One region of the Mycobacterium sp. E2327 genome, then DNA from elsewhere that is predicted to be linked to it. Evidence: predicted binding sites of a transcription regulator. Region 1 holds the regulator's gene; the other holds the start of a gene.

Region 1 (3,409 bases):
GAACGCGGCCATCAACATGGCCTGGCGCGCGGCCGGCGGCGCCGGCGGCCCGTTGGGCGCCAAGCAGGGCGGGTCGTATCCCATCGGCGGCGACGGGGTCGCGCAGAACTTCGCCAACGGGAAGGTGTTCTTCAGCCCGGCCACCGGGGCCAACGCCCTCGAGACCGACATCCTCGCCAAGTACGAGTCGCTGGGCGGCCCGGCCGGCAGCGACCTGGGTTTCCCCACCGCCAACGAGGCCGACGGCGGCATCGGCCCGGCCAGCCGGATCGCCACGTTCGCCGCGGCCGACAAGCCGGTCATCTTCTGGACCTCCGACCACGGCGCGTTCGTCGTGCGCGGCGCGATGAAGGCCGCGTGGGACAAGCTGCGCGGTCCGAGCGGCAAGCTGGGCGCCCCGGTTGGCGACCAGGCCGTGGACGGCGACGTGGTGTCGCAGCAGTTCACCGGCGGCAAGATCTCCTGGAACCGGGCGAAGAACTCGTTCAGCACCGACCCGTCCAACCTGGCTCCGTTGCTGTCGGGCCTGCAGGTGTCCGGGCAGAACCAGCCGAGCACCGCGGCGATGCCCTCGCACGCCAAGAAGTTCACCTGGCAATGGTGGTGGCTGCTGGCCGCGATCCCGATTCTGCTGCTGATCCTGCTCGCGGTGCTGCTGGCGTTCACCTGGCGCCGCCGCCGGCGTCGGCGCGGCGCCGGCGACACCGGGGCCTACGAGCCCGAGCGCGACCTGGCCGCCGCCGGCTACGACGCTCCGGGCAACGGCCACTGGGGCCACGACGACGCGGAGGCGGCCACCGACTACGCCCCGTTCGGCCTGGAGCAGCCGGAGCATCAGCTTCCGGACGATGCCGGGCCGGCGCCGCGAGTCAGTTGGACCCGCGGGGCCGACGCCGGGGCCGCCGACGCGGACGAAGACCCCGACGCGGTGGACACCGATTCCATCCCGCTCGCCTCTGGGGCGACGCTGGCGGAGGCCGGCTACGACGACGTCCCCGAGGCGGAGGCCGGATACCCCGAGGTCGCCGCCGAGGACGTCGACTACACGGGCACCGAATACCTGCCCGGCTACGAAGACGACGAGTACGCCGATCCCGGCTACCCGGACGTCGCGGTTCCCCGCACCCCGCCGGAAGCCGCCTACGTGGGTGAGGTGCCGGTTGCCGAGGAACCGGACGCCGACTATCCCGAGCCGGAACCCCCGGACGGCGCCACCGACGCCGTCGCCGACGCCGCGGCCGCCGCGGGGGCGCTAGGGGCGACGGAGCCCCGAACCGGGCGCCACGCGGCCACGGACGAGGAAGACGTGCCGGAATCGGCGGCCGCTGCGACCAACGCCGCCCCGGCCGCCGGTGGGCGCCCGACGATCCACCTGCCACTGGAGGATCCCTACCAGGCGCCCGACGGCTACCCGATCAAGGCCAGCGCCCGCTTCGGGCTGTACTACACCCCGGGCAGCGAGCTCTACCACGACACGCTGGCCGAAATCTGGTTGGCCAGTGAGGAAGTCGCGCAGGCCAACGGCTTCATCAAAGCCGACTGAGCCGGCCGCTACACCTTGCGGATCACGGTGACGACCTTGCCGAGCACGGTCGCGTCGTTGCCCGGTATGGGGTCGAATGCCGGGTTGTGCGGCATCAGCCACACCTGACCGCCGGCGCGCTTGAAGGTTTTGACGGTGGCCTCGCCGTCGATCATGGCGGCGACGATGTCGCCGTTGTCGGCGACGTGCTGCTGGCGCACCACCACCCAGTCGCCGTCGCAGATCGCCGCCTCGACCATCGAGTCGCCCACGACCTTGAGCAGGAACAGGGTGCCCTCGCCGACCAGCTCGCGAGGCAGCGGGAAGACGTCCTCGACGGCCTCCTCGGCGAGGATCGGTCCGCCGGCGGCGATGCGCCCGAGCACCGGCACGTAGCTGGGTTCCGGCAGCGCGTCCGAGCCGGCGACGTCGGTGACGGGCGCCGCCTCGGTGGTTTCCTCGCTGCCGCGGACGTCCACGGCCCGCGGCCGGTTCGGGTCGCGGCGCAGGTAGCCCTTGCGCTCCAGCGTGCGTAGCTGGTGGGCCACCGACGACGTCGACGTCAGGCCGACGGCGTCGCCGATTTCCCTGATGCTCGGGGGATAGCCGCGGGTGGTGACCGACTCGCGGATGACGTTCAGGATGGTGCGCTGCCGTTCGGTCAGCGATGAATCGACGGATGAGCTGATCGAGGGAGTGTCGTTGCTGTCGCTCATGGGTTGAATGTAGCGGGAGGGCGGCCAAGAATCAAACATGTGTTCGACTGGCGTGTCGCCGGGGCCCAAAGGCCCTTGGGCCGGGGCGTCAAGACCCTATAGCTGCTGAATCACATGTGTGTAACTTTTGCGGGGATCGGGTACCTGTGCTGCATGTCAGAGGTCGCGCTTCCGGATCTGTCGGTGGTGCGGTCTAGCGTTTTGCTTGCTCGACACGCTTCGCTCAAATGTTCGGTCATCGAACATACGAGCGATATAGTCGAACACACGAGCGAGAACAACTGACCGGAGGAACGCAAGATGACAATCACCTACACCGTCTCGCCGCGTACCAGCAGCGTTCGCCGCCCGGTCAACGGGCCGGTGCCGGGGCTCTACCCAGGGCGGGACGGGCTGACCGGCTCGCGCCGGCCCGGCCCGTCCAGGCCGGCCGGCACGCCGCTGCGCTACCACGGCACCGGCGTCGCGATGTCCGTCGCCCCGCATCGCAGGCGTCCCGTCACGCTGGCCACGACGCTGGGGCTGGCGCTGGTCGCCGGGGTCATCACCCTGTGGCTGGGGCTGGTCGCCAACTTCGGGCAGGCGGTCAACGGCGACTCCGGGGGATCGGCCGCCGCCGTGCCGGATCGGCTGGCCGTCGTGCGGGTTGAGCCCGGCGAGTCCCTGCAGGACGTCGCCCACCGGGTGGCGCCGGAAGCGCCGGCCCGCCAGGTCGCCGATCGGATCCGCGAGCTCAACGACCTGAACTCGCCGGCGCTGGCCGCCGGCCAGACGCTGATCGCGCCGGTCGGCTGACACCAGCGTCGCGGTACGCTCGGGGTGTTCTGCGGCCCCGCAGGTGAGCACGGCGAAGGAGCGGTCATGCACTGTCCGTTCTGCCGCCATCCGGATTCCCGGGTGATCGACTCGCGGGAGACCGATGAAGGCCAGGCGATTCGGCGCCGACGCTCCTGCCCCGAATGCGGGCGGCGCTTCACCACCGTCGAAACCGCGGTGCTGGCGGTGGTCAAACGCAGCGGCGTCACCGAGCCCTTCAGCAGGGAGAAGGTCATCAGCGGCGTCCGGCGGGCCTGCCAGGGCCGCCAGGTCGACGACGACGCGCTGAATCTGCTTGCCCAGCAAGTCGAAGACACCGTTCGCGCCGCCGGGTCGCCGGAGGTGCCCAGCCACG
Region 2 (3,409 bases), on a different contig from region 1:
GTCGGGGTCGACCGGCAGCAACGCCAGCTCGTCGTGGTCGACGTTGGAGCCGTCCACCCCGGCGGCCGCCTGGACCAGGCCAAGCCGGTTCTCGGTGATCAGCGTCTGGCCCTTGCGCGCCAGCACGCGCACCGCCTCGTCGTCGACCAGCTTGCGGCGCAGCCGGTCGCGCTCCGCGGCGTCCCGCGGAGCCGGAACCAGGCGGCCCTCGCACTTCGACACCACCTTGCTGGTCACCACCACGACGTCGCCGTCGCGCAGCCAAGGGGCGGCCGCGGCGACGGCGGCGGCGAGGTCGTCGCCGGGCCGGAACTCGGGGAGCCCGGTGACCGGAATGATCTCGATCGCCGAGCCGGTGCCGTGCTCGGTCACGGGGTCGGTCACGCCGTCACGCCCGCGAGCTCCAGCCCCGCGGCGACCATCTCGGCCGTCGCCTTGGGGTCGCGCATGATGAGCGGCACCGCGCGCACCGCCACGCCGGAGATGTCGGCCTCGTCGCCCTCGTGGATCAGCCAGCAATCCAGGATCCCGGTGGCCCGCCGCGCCCCGAAATGCCGGCCGACCGCCTCCGCGGTGGATTCGACCCCGATCACCGAGAGACACGCATCGGCCATGCCGCGCAACGGCTTTCCGCCGATGATCGGGGAGTAGCCGACGACGGGGGCCTCGGCCGCGCGCAGCGCCCCGCGAATGCCGGGGACCGCCAGGATGGCGCCGACGCTCACCACCGGGTTGGACGGCGCCAGCAGGATCACGTCGGCTTCGCCGATGGCCGCCACCGCTTCCGCTGTCGCGCTGGCCTTTTCGGCGCCGACGAACGCGAAGCTGTGCGTGGGCACCTGGGCCCGATACCGCACCCACCACTCCTGGAAGTGAATGGCGCGGCGGCTGTCGTCGGCTGGATCGGTGATGACCACGTGCGTCTCGCAGCGGTCGTCGCTCGCCGGCAGCAACCGCGCGCCCGGTTGCCAGCGGTCGCACAGCGCGGTGGTGATCTGCGACAGCGGATAGCCCGCGTTCAGCATCTGGGTGCGCACCAGATGGGTGCCCAGGTCGCGGTCGCCGAGTCCGAACCAGTCCGGCTGCACGCCGTAGCGCGCCAATTCCTCTTTGGCGTGCCAGGTTTCGTCGCGATGACCCCACCCTCGCTCCGGGTCGACACCTCCACCTAAGGTGTACATGCAGGTGTCCAAATCCGGACAGACGCGCACCCCGTGGATCCACGCATCGTCGCCGATGTTGACGACCGCGGTCAGTTCGTGTTCGCCGGCGTCTTGGCCCTGTTGCGAAAACTGACCCAGCCCGAGCAGCTGTTGAACACCCAGCAGGAACCGGGCGCCGCCAACCCCACCGACCAGAACGGTGACCTTCACTTGACCTTCACAGGGCTCGACAGTACTGCCCGTGTCGGGACTGTGATCGACACGCCGAAACGCGCAAGACAACGGAAACGCCGGAATTTGGTCACGAGATAATATGGAAATTCGCCATTACGCTTGACCGGGCAGGTTAACAAGTGTCTAATCACATCAGTGTCATTTCCCGGTTGGCCGGCCGATTCCGGTGTCGCAGACCGAGATTCGATCACATGTTCGAATTGTCTGTACATCAGAACAGTGGGAACTCACTCACTCTCTCAAATCAAACCTGAGGAGGCGGACGAAGCATGTCTTATGAGCACCTTCGGGGCGTCATGACAAGCACACCGCACAACACCATCGGCTCGTTGCCGGCGGCATCCGTCCGCCCGCATCTGACTGTGGTTCCCGATGCCCCAGTCGCTTTCGAGCCCGAGCCCGAGCCGCTGCCGACGCCGGATCAGTGGCAGGACCGCGCGCTATGCGCGCAGACCGATCCCGAGGCCTTCTTCCCGGAGAAGGGCGGCTCGACCCGCGAGGCCAAGAAGATCTGCCTCGGCTGCGAGGTGCGCCACGAGTGCCTCGAGTACGCCCTGGCCCATGACGAGCGCTTCGGCATCTGGGGCGGCCTCTCGGAGCGCGAGCGCCGCCGCCTCAAGCGCGGCATCATCTGACCCCCGCGCAACCTCATTCGTCGTCGATCGTGGGGTCGATGACCGAGGGCTCGACGTCCAGGTAGATGGCGACCTGGGCCACCAGGATTTCGTGCAGCAACTCGCCAAGCTCTTCCGTGTCCTTGGCACGTCTCTCAATCGGCTTGCGGAACAAGACAATTCGTGCCCGCGTGGAATTACCGCGGACGTCGACGCCGGCCGGAATCAGGCGGGCGAGCGCGATCGGCCCGTCGGCGATCACCTCGGGCGGCCACTGCACGCTGTCGGGGTCCTTGGCGGCGATGCGCGGGATTTCGTCGACCGCCACGTCGAGCTCCGACACCCGCTCTTGCCAGCGTCGCTCGATCGGTTCGTAGGCCTCCAGCACCGCCATGTCGAACCGCTCGGCCCGGCTGCGCCACCCCGGCACCGTCGGCGGCAGCAACGGGCCGCGCATGTCGCGGCCCCGGCGCGTCGCACGGTAGGAAGCCGAACGACGCCGCGACCGATCGCTTTGCGGGGAGCCGCGGGAATCACTCATCGGGCCGATGGTAACGGTTGGGAATCGCGGGTCCGGCGGATGCGCGTGTCCGGCGCTTCCGTGGCGTTTGCGCACGATAGCCTTTCGGTCGTGAACGTTCCCCGTCGCTGTTGCCGGCCCGGGTGTCCGCACTATGCCGTGGCGACCTTGACGTTCGTCTACTCGGATTCGACGGCAGTGGTGGGCCCGTTGGCCACCGCGCGGGAACCGCACTCCTGGGACCTGTGCGTCGGCCACGCCGGCCGGATCACCGCGCCCCGCGGTTGGGAGCTGGTGCGCCATGCCGGACCGCTGCTTGCCGAGCCCGTCCACCCCGACGAGGACGACCTGGTCGCCCTGGCCGACGCGGTGCGTGAGGGCCGCCCGGGCGACGCGGCCGTGCCCTACGGGGCCACGCCGGTCAACGGGTTTGCCGATCCGCACATCCAGCACGCCGGGGCCCATGCCACCGCGCCGAGCAGCGGGCTGCTCGCGCCTCCCGAGCATCGTTCCGGTCGGCGCCGCGGGCATCTGCGGGTGTTGCCCGACCCCTCGGACTAAGCCGGGACTAGGCCGGTCCACCCAGGTCTAACGCGCCACAGCCTTTCCTCGGGCCGATAGGCTGGCGCCAAGAGTCCACAGTCAGGAGCGTCAGGAGTCTCGCATGTCCCGGTCCGCCGCGACCGTTCACCGTGTCGTCAAGGCGTACGACGTGCGCGGGCTGGTCGGCGAGGAACTCGACGAGTCGCTCGTCACCGACCTGGGCGCGGCGTTCGCCAGGCTGATGCGCGGCGAGGGTGCCACGCGGGTGGCGATCGGCCACGACATGCGGGACAGTTCGCCGGCGCTGGCCGCCGCGTTCGCGGGCGGGGTGCAAA

What was found. The regulator LexA, encoded in region 1, represses DNA repair genes until DNA is damaged. The targets are predictions, from matches to a motif close to CGAACANNTGTTCG.
Region 2: the regulator LexA is predicted to act here: its motif matches at 1,582-1,595, upstream of cofD (2-phospho-L-lactate transferase).

What each region holds. Positions count from the first base shown of each region.
Region 1 covers NZ_LZKE01000141.1:26,968-30,376, forward strand. Annotated here, with positions in the region: gene A5712_RS16750 (LGFP repeat-containing protein) at 1-1,543, shown strand, start outside; gene lexA (transcriptional repressor LexA) at 1,552-2,238, opposite strand; gene A5712_RS16760 (LysM peptidoglycan-binding domain-containing protein) at 2,539-3,033, shown strand; gene nrdR (transcriptional regulator NrdR) at 3,100-3,409, shown strand, end outside.
Region 2 covers NZ_LZKE01000014.1:11,013-14,421, reverse strand. Annotated here, with positions in the region: gene A5712_RS01740 (coenzyme F420-0:L-glutamate ligase) at 1-384, opposite strand, end outside; gene cofD (2-phospho-L-lactate transferase) at 381-1,373, opposite strand; gene A5712_RS01730 (WhiB family transcriptional regulator) at 1,694-2,032, shown strand; gene A5712_RS01725 (metallopeptidase family protein) at 2,046-2,468, opposite strand; gene A5712_RS01720 (DUF3499 domain-containing protein) at 2,643-3,092, shown strand; gene A5712_RS01715 (phosphomannomutase/phosphoglucomutase) at 3,196-3,409, shown strand, end outside.